One region of the Thalassotalea sp. Y01 genome, then DNA from elsewhere that is predicted to be linked to it. Evidence: predicted binding sites of a transcription regulator. Region 1 holds the regulator's gene; the other holds the start of a gene.
The links. Region 1 encodes FNR, which switches genes on or off when oxygen is low (the NO sensors DNR and NnrR bind a similar motif). Its sites were predicted from a motif close to TTGATCTAGATCAA; they were not measured.
Positions count from the first base shown of each region.

Region 2: ccmA (cytochrome c biogenesis heme-transporting ATPase CcmA) is a predicted target of FNR. The motif match lies at 2,526-2,539, and genes of this name have one in related genera.

Region 1 is NZ_JABBXG010000002.1:264,740-273,062, forward strand. It holds gene ccoP (cytochrome-c oxidase, cbb3-type subunit III) at 1-441, shown strand, start outside; gene HII16_RS04055 (FixH family protein) at 641-1,123, shown strand; gene HII16_RS04060 (heavy metal translocating P-type ATPase) at 1,126-3,534, shown strand; gene ccoS (cbb3-type cytochrome oxidase assembly protein CcoS) at 3,557-3,784, shown strand; gene HII16_RS04070 (sulfite exporter TauE/SafE family protein) at 3,784-4,446, shown strand; gene fnr (fumarate/nitrate reduction transcriptional regulator Fnr) at 4,500-5,216, shown strand; gene uspE (universal stress protein UspE) at 5,410-6,330, shown strand; gene HII16_RS04085 (NCS2 family permease) at 6,675-7,964, shown strand; gene HII16_RS04090 (outer membrane protein OmpK) at 8,102-8,323, shown strand, end outside.
Region 2 is NZ_JABBXG010000003.1:201,910-210,232, forward strand. It holds gene ccmE (cytochrome c maturation protein CcmE) at 1-89, opposite strand, end outside; gene ccmD (heme exporter protein CcmD) at 91-300, opposite strand; gene HII16_RS05780 (heme ABC transporter permease) at 311-1,051, opposite strand; gene ccmB (heme exporter protein CcmB) at 1,053-1,739, opposite strand; gene ccmA (cytochrome c biogenesis heme-transporting ATPase CcmA) at 1,736-2,380, opposite strand; gene HII16_RS05795 (heme lyase CcmF/NrfE family subunit) at 2,751-4,748, shown strand; gene HII16_RS05800 (DsbE family thiol:disulfide interchange protein) at 4,752-5,297, shown strand; gene HII16_RS05805 (cytochrome c-type biogenesis protein) at 5,301-5,780, shown strand; gene ccmI (c-type cytochrome biogenesis protein CcmI) at 5,790-7,082, shown strand; gene HII16_RS05815 (glutathione peroxidase) at 7,117-7,713, shown strand; gene hemH (ferrochelatase) at 7,725-8,323, shown strand, end outside.

The DNA.
Region 1 (8,323 bases):
AAAGACTGGTTATACGGTGGCACCCCTGCCGATATCGAGCACTCATTATTATATGGCCGCACAGCCAAAGGTATGATTGCTTGGGAAACCATGGTTGGTGGTGAGCAAGGCGTTAAGGAAGTTGCAGCTTATGTACTTAGCCTTAACCCAGAACGCGCCGATAAAGTTGATGCCGATCTTGCCGCAGCCGGTAAAGATAAATTCGCAATGTGTGCCGCATGTCACGGTGCTAACGGTGAAGGTTCTGACGAAATGGGGATCGCCCTAGGTGCACCTCGTTTGAACGACGGTATTTGGTTATACGGTGGTAGCGAACGTGCGGTTCAAGAATCAATCCGCAATGGTCGTGCCGGTGTAATGCCAGCCTGGAAACATATTCTAGGTGAAGACAAAATCCGCGTTGTAAGCGCATACGTGTACAGCTTGTCGCAAGACAAATAAACTGTTCTAGTAGAACTAAAACCCTGTAAAGCATCGCTCTGCAGGGTTTTATTTTGCCACCAATTTATATTGTTTTGCCCTTTTATAACGATAAACGTAAAAGAATAAATCAATATGAATTGCCTTTTCGTATCATCTATAGAGCAAAATGCTCGGTTACGTTAAAATAGCGCACAGATTTTTAAGGGAAACAGCAGTAATGAAAACTCCTTGGTACAAAGAGCCTTGGGCTTATTTGGTATTTATTCTTCCGCTAAGTGCGGTTGTTGCCGGTATAACGACGTTGATCATCGCCAATACTGATGCCGACACTGTGGTGGTTGATGACTATTACAAAAAAGGTAAAGCGATCAATCAAGATATTCGCAAATTTAAACTTGCCCAAAAATTAGGTGTTCGCTTTGACATTAAAGTCACCAATGACGAATTGGTGCTAAAACCAACCGGTATCGAAAAAAGCTTTCCAATGCTTAATGTCAACTTTTATCACTCTACGCTTGCCGATCGCGACTTTTCGGTAAAACTCACACCGGATGGCAAAGGCTGGATGCGTCAACGCATTAATACCGATATTTCGGGCAAATGGCGTATTGTTGTCACACCGTTTGATAATCAGTGGAAGTTGCAAACCACGTTAGGATTGCCACAACAGCAATTTAGAGAGTTTGAGCTTAGATACTAATTATGTCGCACGCGCATCAGGATTGCTTTCATTGTGGCGAAGTCATTCCGCCAGGTATAGATTTAACCGTTGATATCGACGGTAAACGTGAAGACATGTGTTGCATCGGTTGCCAAGCGGTGGCCGAAACCATTGTCGCCAATGACCTGCAAGATTATTACCGATTTCGCAGTGAGAAAGGCAATAAAATCGATGCCCTTGTACCCGATGCGCTGAAAGACAATCGCTTTATCGATGATGAGAATCTGCAAAGCGAGTTCACCTTTGATATCGATGATCATAAAGAAACCATTCTGTCTATTGATGGCATGAGTTGCGCCGCTTGTGCTTGGCTTATTGAAAAACAGTTATCGCAAAACCCTGGTATTGCCAAGATTCAAGTCAATGCCACCACCCAAAGAGCAACGATTGCTTGGGATAATGCCCGCTTAAAACTGAGCGAAATTCTCACCGCTATCAATAATATTGGCTATCAAGCTCTGCCTTTTAAAGCCAATCAAGTCGAACAAAGTAACAACAAGCAATCCAAAGCCTTTATTCGTCGATTAGGGGTCAGTGGCATATTGACCATGCAGGTTATGATGATCGCTGTCGGCTTATACTTTGGTGCATTCAGTGATTTATCCGAGCATAACTTGACCTACTTACGAGGCACAAGTTTTGTATTAACACTGCCGATTGTCACCTATGGTGCCTTACCGTTTTATCTTGGCGCCATGAGTGCCCTGCGTGCTCGCAGATTATCGATGGACGTGCCGGTTTCGATTGCCATCATTCTCGCCTTTTGTGCCAGCACCTGGGCGACATTCATGCAAACCGGTGAAGTGTATTTTGAATCACTTGCCATGTTCACCTTCTTATTATTGATAGGTAAATTTTTAGAGTTTCGAGCCCGAGCACGTGCTGCGGAAGTGTCAGCCAACTTGTTAAAACTTATGCCCTTGACCGCGACAAAATTGCTCGATGGTCAGGAACTCGTTATAAGCGCAAAACAACTTGTGGTGGGCGATCAGGTTATCGTAAAGCCTGGTGAAACCATTCCTGGAGATGGTGTCGTTATTCATGGCCGCTCCAGTGTTGATGAGTCCATGCTAACAGGTGAACATGCCCCCGTAGCCAAGGCTTTAGGTGCGAATGTTTTTGCCGGCACGGTTAACGGTGATGGCAATATCAATATTGAAATCAATAAAACCAATTCAGACAGTTTTTTGACCAACCTGATTCGACTCAGTGAAAACGCGCAAGCTCATAAACCCGCCATTGCGCAATTGTCTGACCGTATCGCCCAATATTTTGTCGGTATTATCTTGCTTACCGCCATAGGAACCTCGATATTTTGGTCACAACACATGCCATCCGAAGCGTTTTGGATCACCTTGTCGGTCTTGGTGGCTACCTGCCCTTGTGCTTTGTCGTTGGCAACACCAACGGCCTTAACCTGTGGCACCATCCGACTCAACCGAGACGGCATAATGATCAAGTCAGGTCACGTATTAGAAGCAATGCCGAAAGTCGATAGCATAGCGTTTGATAAGACAGGAACCTTGACCAATGGTGAATTCACCTTAGTCGATTGCAAACTGTTGAACGGCAATCTTGATAGCAAACTTGATAAGAATACGATTCTGGCCACCATAGCCGCAATGGAAAGTCATTCTGAGCACCCTATAGCCAAAGCTTTCGCAGCCTATCGTGATTTTAACATCAATGTCGAACATGTCGATATTGTCCCAGGTTGTGGCATTAAAGCCGTACGAAAAAAACAACAGTTGGCCATCGGTAAAGTTAACTGGATTGCCAGCTTTGCTAATGTCGATGAGCAATATAAAGATGCTCAATGCATACTCACCATAAACCAACAAGTGGTGGCGGTACTCTACCTTGATGACGTGATGCGTGACGACACGGTTAACGTCATTAATGCATTACAACAACAGCACACCGAAACTCTGTTGATCAGTGGCGATAACCAGGCTGGCGTGGATAAATTTAATCAAGCATTACAACTCGATGAGCATCACCATACCTGCTCTGCGCAAGATAAATTAACAATCCTTGCAGGTAAACAAGCGCAAGGTAAAACCGTGGCTATGGTTGGTGATGGCGTTAATGACTCGCCGGTATTTGCACAAGCGCATGTTGCTATTGCCATGGGGAGTGGTACCGAAATAGCAAAAAGCGGTGCCGACGTAATTTTGCTCAATAATAAACTGAGCAGTGTTCTCGACTTAATGACCATATCCAGTAAAACGGGTCGTATCATAAAACAGAACTTTGCCTGGGCATTTGCCTATAATGCCATTGTCTTGCCATTGGCGGTTTGTGGTTTTATTACCCCATATATGGCAGTATTAGGTATGTCAGCAAGCTCGATTATTGTCGTTACCAACTCTTTGAGATTGCTAAAATAAATTAACTTTAGGTTATTGATACATGAGCGTCATTTACATCCTAATCCCTATCGCCATCTTATTTACCGCCATTGCCATTTATCTATTCTTTTGGGCGGTAAAAGCTGAACAGTTTGATGATCTGGAAAAGCAAGGTATGAGTATTTTGTTTGACGAAGAGAAAAAACAAACGCCAGGCCAAAAGCCAAGCCAAAAAATGCCAGACGCCGAGTCTCACGCCGACGACAAACCAAACTCAAGCGATAATTAATGACTTTAGATTTTCTCTCTGCCCTATTGATTGGTATTGCCGGTGCGGGGCACTGTATCGCCATGTGTGGTGGTATCTCGTCTATGCTAACCACCACAGGTGATAGCTCAAATCAACTGAGTAAAGCGTTAAGCTATAACCTAGGCCGTATAGCATCTTATACCTTTTTTGGCGCTGTCGCCGGTTTTACGGGCTCCCTAGCGATAAAGTCGATAGGTATCCAAGTTTTATGGTTAAAAGCCATCGCCGCCATTTTCATTATTCTACTTGGTTTGTATATCGCAAGAATGTGGTTTGTATTGACGCATATCGAAACTGCAGGTAAATACCTGTGGCGCTATATTCAACCATTTGCCAAACACTTACTGCCGATAAAGAATGCTAAACAAGCGCTATTACTCGGTGTTATTTGGGGCTGGCTGCCCTGTGGCCTAGTCTATTCTACACTCACATGGGCATTAGCTGCCGGCAGTGCCAGTCAAGGGGCGATGATCATGTTGGCGTTTGGTATCGGTACCTTGCCAGCGTTATTAGTGTTATCAACCAGTGTTCAATCGGTTACCAACCTTATAAGTTCGTTACTTTTTAAGAAAATCAGTGGCATTTTGTTAATCGCCTATGGTGTTTATTCATTGTTTATTGCTCTAAATCAAATATTTTAGTAACCTTACGTTTACTAATGTTATTGACGCATTAACTGGATAAATATCAATTTATGGCAATCTCTATAGCACAAAACATCAAGTGCCAAAACTGCAGTATCAGCGAACTTTGCTTACCGTTTAGCTTGAATGAAAACGAACTAAATTTATTAGACGATATCATTCAACGTAAAAAACCGATTCAAAAGAATACGCAAATTTTTAAAGCTGGCGAACAACTGCAAACCTTGTACGCAATTCGTTCTGGTACCTTTAAAACCTTTATTATTTCCGAACAAGGTGAAGAGCAAATCACCGGCTTTCACTTGGCAGGCGATTTAATGGGCTTTGATGCATTAGCGTCAAGACATCACCCAAGCTTTGCTAAGGCATTAGAAACATCCATGGTGTGTGAAATCCCATTTGAGGTTCTCGATACCTTATCGAATAAGATCCCACGCTTAAAGTCGCAAATGTTAAATCTAATGAGCGATGAAATTCAGTGTAATAATGAGATGTTACTGCTACTAAACCGTAAAAACGCGGAAGAGAAGCTCGCCACATTTTTAGCGAACTACGGTCGTCGCTTAGGCAGTCGTCACTTGTCACCGACGCAATTTAACTTGCCTATGACCCGCAGCGAAATTGGAAACTACATTGGCCTTACCATAGAAACCATTTCTCGGTTGATGACCCGATTCCAAAAAGATGGCTTAATCAAAGTTGAAAATAAGTTGATCTCCATCCTCGACAAAGACGCCCTATTCAAATTGGCTGGCTTAAATAAATAACCCGTTTTTATACCTGTAAGGTGTTGTATTGGTTGATTTAAATCAACACCTTACAGGAAACTTCATTAACAAATTTGTAACATCCTCATTGACCAGTTAAGCTTATCTATAGCGTACTGATCTTTGCCGTCTATGCTGGCTTTATAGCCCAGCAAGGCGTGCTACGAACCACGTTAAGGTTACGAGGCATGTTATGGAAAAATATCAAAATATACTTGCAGTTGTCGATCCCACCACAGAAGAGCAAAAGGCGTTAGCAAGAGCCTGTACTCTAGCCAAGGAAACTGGCGCCCGTATTACCGCGTTATTGGTTATTTATGATTTCTCTTACGAGATGACCACCATGCTGTCTGGAGACGAGCGAGAAGCCATGCGTGAAACCGTGGTAAATGATCGCAGCGTTTGGCTAAAAGAGATCACCGAACAGTATGAAAGCGATATGGACATTAAAGTGATTTGGCATAATCGCCCGTTTGAAGCCGTTTTATCGCAGGTACGAGACCAACAATTCGATGTGGTATTAAAAAGTACCCATGAACACCCTACATTGCAATCGGTTATTTTTACCCCAACAGACTGGCACTTAATTCGAAAATGTTGGGTGCCTCTGTTATTGGTCAAAGATCATCAATGGCCAGAAGGCGGACATATACTTGCCGCCGTCAATGCTGGCAGTGAAGAAGAAGAGCATCAATCACTGAACCGTAAAATCACCGAAGAAGCACAAAATCTTGGCCGCTTGGTCAAAGCTGATGTTCATTTGGTAAACTCTTACCCAGGCACTCCGATTAATATTGCCATTGAAATTCCAGAGTTTGATGCTAATGAATACAATCAAACCATGAAAAACCACCACGCTGATGTAGTGCAGCAACACGCCGACAAATTTAATATCAGCGCTGAGTATTTGCATGTCGAAGAAGGTTTACCTGAAGATGTGATCGAGAAAGTTGCCAACCAAATCGATGCCGAATTGGTGATTTTAGGTACCGTCGGCCGCACGGGGTTATCCGCTGTGCTTATAGGTAATACCGCAGAGCATGTTATCGATCGACTCAATTGTGATTTAATGGCGATAAAACCAGACGGTTATCAATCTCCGTTCCTCGAATAACCATCTTTAACCATTGTTGAGTTAATAGATTGTAGAGCTATTGAATCAGCCAGCACAGCCCGAGCAAGCGCTTGGGCTTTTTTATTGCGTTTTTAAAGGCGGTTTCATTACCGATTGCATTGCCGGATAGATCCTAGTTGCATAGCAAGATCTATCGTTTGTTTTTATATTTCGTCAGAATAGGCGTCAATCTGCAAAAACGAACAAAATAGCTTACAATTTGTAACAAAATTACGTAAAATACCGCGATTTTTAAAACTGGTCAGTCCTTATGTAACAGCGATGTTAACAGCAGTATGACTGGCTACGCAAAAACAATGCATACATCTTCAGGAAACAAACTAATGTTTGAAAAACTATTCAAACTTGCTGAACATGGTACAAATGTAAAGCAAGAGATATTGGCGGGTTTTACTACCTTTCTAACCATGGGTTACATCATTTTTGTAAACCCAAGCATGTTAGCAATGACGGGTATGGACCAAGGCGCGGTATTCGTCGCAACCTGTTTAGCTGCGGCTATCGGTTGTCTCATAATGGGCTTTTATGCCAACTACCCTATTGCGTTAGCACCTGGCATGGGACTCAACGCATTTTTTACCTTTACCGTGGTTCTAGAGTTAGGTTATAGCTGGAATGTTGCCCTTGGTGGTGTATTTATTTCCGGTGTTATATTTACTCTTTTGAGTGCGTTTAAAGTTCGAGAATGGATTATAAATTCAATTCCACATGCACTACGCTTTGGTATTGCCGCAGGTATTGGTATGTTTTTAGCGTTAATTGCGCTTAAAAACGCAGGCATCATCGTCGCGAGCCCTGCAACCTTAGTAACCTTAGGTGACATTACCTCGTTTGGTCCTATGATGGCGGTGTTAGGCTTGTTCCTAATCGTTGGTTTGGTCAGTTTAAACGTTCATGGTGCAGTAATGATCGCTATTTTAGTGATCACAATATTAGGCCTAATGTTTGGCGATGTGCAATACACTGGCGTTATGTCAATGCCACCATCAATCGCACCAACCTTTATGGCACTTGATATCGCTGGTGCGTTTGAAGTTGGCATGCTTAGCGTTATTTTTGCTTTCCTATTTGTTGATTTGTTTGACACCTCAGGTACCTTAGTAGCCGTTGCACAACGTGGTAAATTGCTGGATGAAAACGGTAACTTACCGCGCCTTAAAAAAGCATTATTCGCTGATTCTGGCGCAACCATTGCCGGTTCATTATTTGGTACGTCAACCACCACAAGCTATGTCGAAAGTACCGCAGGTGTTGCTGCCGGTGGCCGCACAGGTTTAACCGCAGTTACCGTTGCCGTATTATTTTTACTGGCGCTTTTCTTCTCTCCACTTGCGGGTATGATCCCAGCCTATGCGACTGCTGGCGCGTTGTTTTTTGTCGGTGTATTGATGGTTGGTGGTCTTGTTAATGTAAAATGGGACGATCTGATGGATGCGGTTCCAGTGGTTGTTATCTTAGTTACCATGCCACTTACTTTTTCGATTGCTGATGGTATTGCCTTTGGCTTTATCAGCTACGCTGCAGTACGTATTTTCTCTGGCCGTTTTGGCGAAATTAGCCCAAGCGTCTGGTTTTTGGCTGCCTTGTTTGTAGCCAAGTTTATGTTTATGTAAGCACATAAAAACAAGCCAAAGGCGGCAGTAAGATGACGTCTTTGGCAACCACAAGACTCCCGAGTAACCAACAATCTCAGCAATAGACTGAGTCCGTTTGCTCGACAACAATACTATTTTATTTTTCAGGGAATCCCATGAACACCTTTAAAACTTTATTTTCATCTGCCCTTTTGGCAGGTGCCGCACTTGTTTGTGCCTATGCTAATGCAGAAATGTTTTGGAGCGACAATTCAATCTCATTGCTTAAAAATGCCAGTGAGTACGAAGTAAACGAACATGAAGACGTGGTAACGGTCACCTTAGAGCATGCGTCAGGGCACAACTGGGGCGACCTGTTTTTCTTTGCTGACCGTTTA
Region 2 (8,323 bases), on a different contig from region 1:
AGTGCATACAGCGATAAACCGGCAACAATGGCCACACCAGCGAGAATGGAGCTAATAATAGTTAATCTTTTTTTACGACGAGGATTCATACTACATACCTTGTTTACGACGTTCGGCGGCTTGTTTAAGTTTGGCCTCACGTTTGAGTCTTTGCTTAATTTTTTTAAACAAAGCGTTTTGCATACCCATACTGTTGATGGTTAATGCGGTTAGCAATACCGCGCAAAACGCATAAGATAGCCAGACATAAAAGCCATAGCCACCCATATTAAAAAATTCACTTATGCTGTCAAATGCCATGCTATTTCTCCTACTGAGCCTTCATCGCAAGTTCTTTAACCCAAGGGCGCATGGCATTTCGTTCGATAATTTGTGCTCTGAATCGAACGCAAAATAAACTGCCAACCAAAAAGGCGAAGCCGAGAAAACATATCAAAAATGGTATCAGCATATCCGTAGACATCGATGGCTTCTCAAATTTTGAGATGGTTGCCCCTTGATGCAAGGTGTTCCACCATTCAACCGAATAATGAATAATCGGCAAATTAATCACACCAACCAATGCCAATACGCTCGCTGCTTTACCTGCCAGCGCCTTATCATCAAAAGCATTGTGCAAGGCAATCACACCAAAATAGAGGAATAGTAAGATCAGCTCTGATGTTAATCGAGCATCCCATACCCACCATGTGCCCCACATTGGCTTGCCCCAAGCGGCGCCTGTAAATAATGCTATGGCGGTAAATGCCGCACCAATCGGCGCGAGGGCCGCAATAGATGCTTCAGCGAGTTTCAACTGCCAAACCAGACCACACAATGCGGCAATGGCCATACCTAGATAAATGCCCATCGATAACATGGCAGATGGTACATGCAGATAAAAGATGCGAACGCTTTCACCTTGTTGATAATCAGCTGGAGAAAATAGCAAGCCGAATGCCATGCCGACCGTCAATAAAATAATGGCGATAGCCGTCAACCAAGGTGTCAGCTTACCGCAAAAATGGTAGCTGATTTCTGGATTAGCGTATGGGTGTAACCATTTCCACATATTAGTTTGTACTCACTTTCAAAGCGGCGCTTACCGCAAAAGGTGCCAAAGTTAGAGAACCAAAAAACAACGCAGCAATTACTGCCAGTTGGCCATTATAGGGCAAATTCATACTGGCTGCATCAATGGCGTTAGTGGCGAATATAAGTACGGGTATATATAAAGGCAATACCAGTAAACTCAACAACACACCGCCTTTTTTCAAGCCAACGGTCAATGCCACACCGATAGCCCCTAATAAACTTAATACGGGTGTGCCCACCAAAAGGGTTAACATCAATGCGATAAAGCTTTGCTCATGCAAATTCAGTAATACACCGAGTAATGGCGCGATGATAATCAACGGCAGCCCAGTGATCAACCAGTGTGCGGTTATTTTTGCTAAAACTAAGATGAAATTCGGGCACGGGCTTAATAGCATCTGTTCTAACGAACCGTCTTGGTGATCATTTTTAAATAATCGTTCCAGTGACAATAAGGTGGCGAGCAGGGCAGCAACCCAAATAACCCCTGGTGCAATTTTCATTAAGGTATTGCTTGCCGGGCCAATGCCTAACGGAAATAAAGAACAAACAATAATAAAGAACAGCAACGGGTTAACAATGTCGTCGCGATGACGAAAGGCGATGGTTAAATCGCGTTTCAAAATGAGCATAAAGGCAGAGCTATAGGATAATGACATGCTTATTCTCCATAATAGCTGTGCTCTAAGGTGATTTTTTGGTACTGCTCTGACGGCAAACTTAGGTCTTGGTGAGTGGTTAAAATAACACAACCGCCTTTTTCGGCATGGGCTAATAACAACTGTTCCAGTTTTTTAACGCCGTTTTTATCGATTGCCGTAAAAGGTTCATCTAAGATCCAAATACGCGCATTACTTTGCCATAAACGAGCAAGCGCAATGCGGCGATGTTGACCGGCACTTAAATGACCGGCTTTGGCATCTTCAAAGCCATACAAATTGACTTGTTCAAGGGTTTGTTCAGCAAGTTCGGCATCGAGACCGTGCAAGCTCAGATAAAAACGTAAATTTTCTTCACTGGTCATTTCACCTTTAACCCCTGGCAAATGACCTAAAAACAACAAGTCTTGATTGAACTCTTCATTAATGTGGTGGATATCCTCACCAGCGAAACGCACATGGCCCGCATAAGGCATTGATAAACCAGAGAGAATTCGTAACAGGCTGGTTTTACCGGTGCCATTTGCGCCTTCAATCTGAATAATATCGCCGGCACTCACGGAAAAGTTCAAATCTTCAAACAAGATTCGGTCTTCACGAATGCAGGTCAAATTGTCAGCTTGTAGCAAATATGGGGTATTGCTCAAGGGCCACCTGTTGTTCAATAAGTTGTTTATTTTAGTGCCAATTCTACTTCTTTGTGCGTCGCAAAAGAAGACTTTAATAAAAATATTCACTAAAGTTGTTGGCAGAGTTTGTTGCTCAGTTTATTACGAGGCTGAACCAATACAATTAATCTATATCAAATAGGCATTGTTTGTTGTTATCTAGTATATGTGCAACTAGATTTCTTATACGTTATGCTGATTTAAATGGCTTTTTGACGCACTTTGTTAAACATTTTTGCTGCTATTTACGTTTTAATATTGATCGGTGTTGGTATAATGGTTCGATTTTACCCATTTTACTGTGTACCCAATAAGATAGAGTTTGCTTAATGCAATTCTGGAGAAGTGAATGATTCCTGAACTTGGCCTGCTGTCGCTTATCATAGCTATGGCGTTTGCTGTGTGTTTGTCTATAGTCCCTTTGGTGGGCGTGTATGGTCAAAACCAGCGACTTATTAACTATGCCAAACCACTAACAAGCGCAATGTTTTTATTTACGACAATAAGTATTCTGTTGCTCGGCTATTGCTTTGTCGTTGATGATTTTTCAGTAAAGTACGTCGCGGGGCATTCGAACTCGCAGCTTCCTTATTATTTCAAAATTAGTGCCGTATGGGGCGGTCATGAAGGCTCATTATTACTGTGGGTGTTTTCACTGACGGCATGGACCATGGCGGTCGCCAAGTTTTCTAAACATGTCGATCAAGCATTTGTATCCCGTGTTCTTGCGATTATGGGCATGGTTGCGGTTGGCTTTATGGCCTTTACCATCTTCACCTCTAATCCATTTGAACGCTTATTGCCTAACATGCCGATGGAAGGGCGAGACTTAAATCCATTGTTGCAAGATGTTGGCCTTATCATCCATCCGCCTATGTTGTACATGGGCTATGTTGGTTTTTCCGTTGCCTTTGCCTTCGCTATAGCTGCGTTGATGTGTGGCAAAATGGATGCGGCTTGGGCACGTTGGTCACGACCTTGGACATTAGCCGCATGGATGTTTTTAACCATAGGTATCGCGTTGGGCAGTTGGTGGGCGTATTACGAACTTGGCTGGGGTGGCTGGTGGTTCTGGGATCCGGTTGAAAATGCCTCTTTTATGCCGTGGTTAGTTGGCACCGCGTTAATACACTCATTAGCGGTGACCGAAAAACGTGGCGCATTTCGAAATTGGACCGTGTTATTGGCTATCTTTACGTTTAGCTTAAGCTTGCTGGGAACCTTCCTCGTACGTTCTGGCGTACTGACATCGGTGCATTCGTTCGCGGCTGACCCAACGCGAGGTAGCTTTATATTAGTACTGCTAGCGATTGCCGTCGGTTGTTCGTTATTGCTGTACGCAATTCGTGGTACCAATGTTGGCAGTTTCTCGCGCTTTGAATTGGTCTCTCGTGAGACGGCGATTCTGATTTGTAATGTCTTTTTAGTTGCAGCTGCGGTAACCGTGTTACTCGGTACCCTGTATCCATTGATTATTGATGCGCTGGGCATGGGCAAAATATCCGTTGGACCTCCGTATTTTAACGCGGTGTTCGTACCGATAATGTCAACGATGTTTATCTTTATGGGCATTGGGCCTCTGATTCGCTGGAAGAAAGCGAAAAAAGGTGAACTTAGTCGTCAACTTAAGTGGATATCTATCTTTGCGGTATTATTTGGTTTGGCATTTCCAGTGTTATATGGCGGTCAATTTATTAGCTCCGTTGCTTTTGGTATCACGTTAGCGACATGGGTCATGCTGGTCGCCGCGAAAGATTTAAAGAATCAAATTCATATTGGCAAAGGTCAATGGCAGTTCAAGCGCCTTAGTTTGTCACACTTGGGCATGGCGGTTGCGCATATTGGTATTGGCGTTACCATCGTCGGTGTGACCATGGTGTCAACCTATGAACAGGAAAGTAATATCAAGATGTCGCCAGGTACCCGTGTTGAGGTGTCAGGTTACGAGGTAGAGTTCAATGGTGTTAAAGCCGTTGAAGGGCCAAATTATTCAGCGGAACAAGGTCAAATCGCGTTGTATGATGACGGTGAGATGATCGATTTGTTGCAACCAGAACGTCGCACATATCGAGTGCAAACCATGGGCATGACTGAAGCGGCGATTAATCCTGGACTGTTTCGTGATGTTTATGTCGCATTAGGCGATCCACTCGGTGCTGGTGCCTGGGCCGTGCGTGTGCATTACAAACCGTTTGTACGTTGGATATGGCTAGGTGCAATCTTTATGGGCATGGGCGGTATCTTTGCCATGCTGGATAAACGTTATCGTCGCCGTAAGACGAAACGCAGCGAGCAAAAAGTTGTCGACAACGGTGTTGTCAGTGCCGAAGCTGAGGTTGGAGCTTAGTTAATGAAAGTTGTAATTCGCCTGATCCCTTTAGTGTTGTTTTTACTGTTGGGTCTTTTGTTATTCCGTGGTTTGAGTTTAAACCCACAGGATATGCCGTCGGCTTTGGTGGGCAAATCGTTTCCACAGTTTCAGCTCACTAAATTAAAAGATGCTGGACAAACCATGACCTCGGAAAACTTTAATCCGGGCATTAAAATTGTCAATGTTTGGGCCACTTGGTGCCCGTCATGTAAAATTGAGCACCCGTTCTTAGTTAAGTTATCTAAGGATCCTCGCTTTAGTGTGTATGGCATTAATTACAAAGACGAGCGCGGTGCTGCCGTAGAATGGTTGCAGTATTACAAAGACCCTTATCAATTCTCAGTCTACGATGTTGATGGCAAGCTTGGCCTCGATTTAGGCGTCTATGGCGCACCGGAAACTTTTGTGGTCGATCACAATAATATTATCCGTAAGCGTTTTGCTGGTGTACTGGAAAAAAACGTATGGCAACGAGAGTTTCTGCCGTTAATAAATCAAATTGAAATGGAAATGGGCGGTAGTTAAGCAATGAACCGATTATCTATAGCAAAGTCACAATGGATGGCAATACTGACCTTGATATTTGCAGCGATGGCGGCGATGTCAATACAGGCTAGTCCAATCGATACCTATGAGTTTCCTGACGAGGTAATGAAAAAGCGCTTTGCGGAATTGAACTATGAGCTGCGCTGCCCTAAGTGTCAAAATCAAAATCTAGCGGATTCAAATTCACCAATAGCGGCAGACTTACGTAAAGAAGTCTACACCATGTTACTTGATGGTCGCTCAGACAGTGAGATCATGAACTTTATGGTTGAGCGCTATGGTGAGTATGTATTGTATCGCCCAAAAGTAAATGAGCTGACCTACGCTCTTTGGTTTGGTCCGGCGGCGTTTGTATTAATAGGTCTGATCGTGGTGATTTCGCTGTTGCGTAAAAAACAACGCCAAACGAAAGCATTGTCTGCAGAACAACAAAAACAACTTGAAGATATTCTCAAGGACTAAAGGCCCATTATGACAACTTTTTATATTTTTGCTGTATTGCTACTGTTGTTGGCAATTTTGTTTATTTGGCGCCATTTTTTCCAACGCCGTTTATACCAAGCTGACCAATCAAATATGCGCGGTCAAACCAATAAAGATTTGTATTACGAGCACCTAACGGAACTTGAAAAAGATCTGCAAGAAGGCGGCATCGATCAAGAAAACTTCGAATTTTTGAAACAAGAGCTAGATCGATCATTAGTACTGGATATGAATGCCAGTGACAAAGAAGCGGAAGCCAAAGATAAGAAAACATCCTTTGTTTGGCCGGCGATTATGACCGTGTTTGTTGTTGCTTATAGTGTTGTTATGTATGTGCAATATGGCGCCCACGAACAAGTCGAATTGGCACAATCTATGCCAACTGATCATCCTCAAGGTGAGCAGTCGCAAGCTCAGATGATCATAGCTCAATTGCAATCCTTACATAAAGAAGTGCAAGATAATCCGGATAATTCCAATGCATGGTTTCAGTTAGGGCAAATCCTAACCAATGTTGGTGAGTTCGATAGCGCCTTTGTTGCCTTTGGTAAGGTCAATGAGATTGAAGGTGAACAAGCCGATATTTTGGCCTTGCAAGCGCAATCGATATATTACAAAAACAACCGTCAACGCAATGAGCAAGTCGATAACTTATTGGCTAAGGCATTGACCTTAGATCCAAATGATGCGACCACGTTAATGTTGATTGGCATGGATCATTTCCTTAATAACCGTTTCACTCAGGCCTCGCAAAGTTGGCAGCAGATTCTTGACAGTGGTAATGCGGGTAGCAATGCACCTGCACTTATGGAAGCCATAAAAGAAGCGCAAATGCGTGCGGAAGGTGTACCGGTTGCCGGCATGGCAGAAGAAAGCGCGACTATGAACTCTGAGAGCACTGAGCGCTCAGCGAACACAGGTGCTGATGTAGCAGCAATTGCCTTATCGGTCTCTATGTCTGATGAGATCATGTCTCTGATGGCAGACCAAGCCGATAAAACCGTGTTTATTTATGCGGTCGCCAGTAATGGTCCAAGAATGCCATTAGCTGCTGTTAAAGTACGTGCCAGCGATTTACCGTATGTCGTTACCTTGGATGACTCGATGTCTATGAATGGCCAAATGACCTTATCTATGGTCGAGCAAGTTGACGTTTTTGCCGTGATTTCACAATCAGGAACACCTGGCATTAAAGCGGGCGATTATAAAGGCGAAGCCAAACAAATTAATGTTAAAGGTGCAGAGCCATTAAACTTAATCATTGATAGTGTCGTTAAATAACAACAATAAACACTATTAAATAGGGAAGAAAACCATGAAATACCCAATGATTACCAAAACCGCAACCGTGTTTAGCTTAGCGTTTGCGTCACTAACAAGCCAAGCTGCTGATACAGACAGCAATGTTGAGGCAATAAACAAAGTCACTTGCCCAGCCTTTCTTGATCACAATATCACTCGTTTGAATTCAAGTAAGCAAACCGCTATTTGCGAACAATACGCAGGTAAGACGTTTTTAATCGTCAATACCGCCAGTAATTGTGGTTTCACACCGCAATTTGAAGGCCTTGAAGCGCTGTATCAAAAGTACAAAGACAGAGGTCTCGTTATTCTTGGCTTCCCTTCAGATGATTTTTTCCAAGAAGAAGATGATGAAAAGGATACCGCTAAAGTCTGTTTCGTAAACTACGGCGTCACGTTCCCAATGTTTACCACGGTCGAAGTGCGCGGTGATGGTGCTCATCCAATTTTCGCTCACTTAGGGGAAAAAACCGCATCGCCTTATTGGAATTTTTATAAATATTTGGTCAGTGCCAACGGCAAAACCATTGAACGATTTAATTCTAAGACAAACCCGGATTCAAAAGAGTTAATTCAGGCGATAGAAAAACAACTTGGTAGCAGTATTTAAGAGTCGACAGAATGTCACGATATAAAGCCAATAATAAACAGCTTCATGATGCCGACATCAGCCAAGGGCCTGCCAACACAGGCAAAGCCAAGGTAGGTGTGTTATTAACTAATTTAGGCACGCCACAAGCGCCTACAAGCGACGCATTGCGTGTTTACCTGCGTCAATTTTTAAGTGACCCGCGTGTTGTTGAAATCCCTCGTTTGGTCTGGATGATAATCCTCCATGGCATTATCTTGCGCATTCGACCTGCAAAGTCTGCGAAGCTGTATCAGAGCATATGGACCGAGCAAGGTTCGCCTTTAATGGTGATTTCTGAACAACAAAAAGACAAAGTGGCTGAGGTGTTGGCAGCACAATACGGTGATTATGTTGCGGTAGATTTGGCCATGCGTTATGGCCAACCATCTATCGATAAGGCGTTACAAAACTTCCAACGCCAAGGCATTAATAAAATTATTGTTATGCCGCTTTACCCGCAATATGCTGGACCTACCACCGGCTCGGTGTTTGATGCGGTGGTCGATGAGGTCAAATCTTGGCGCTGGATTCCTAGCTTGCATTTTATTGGCAGTTACCACGACAACCCAGGGTATATCGATGCTTTGGC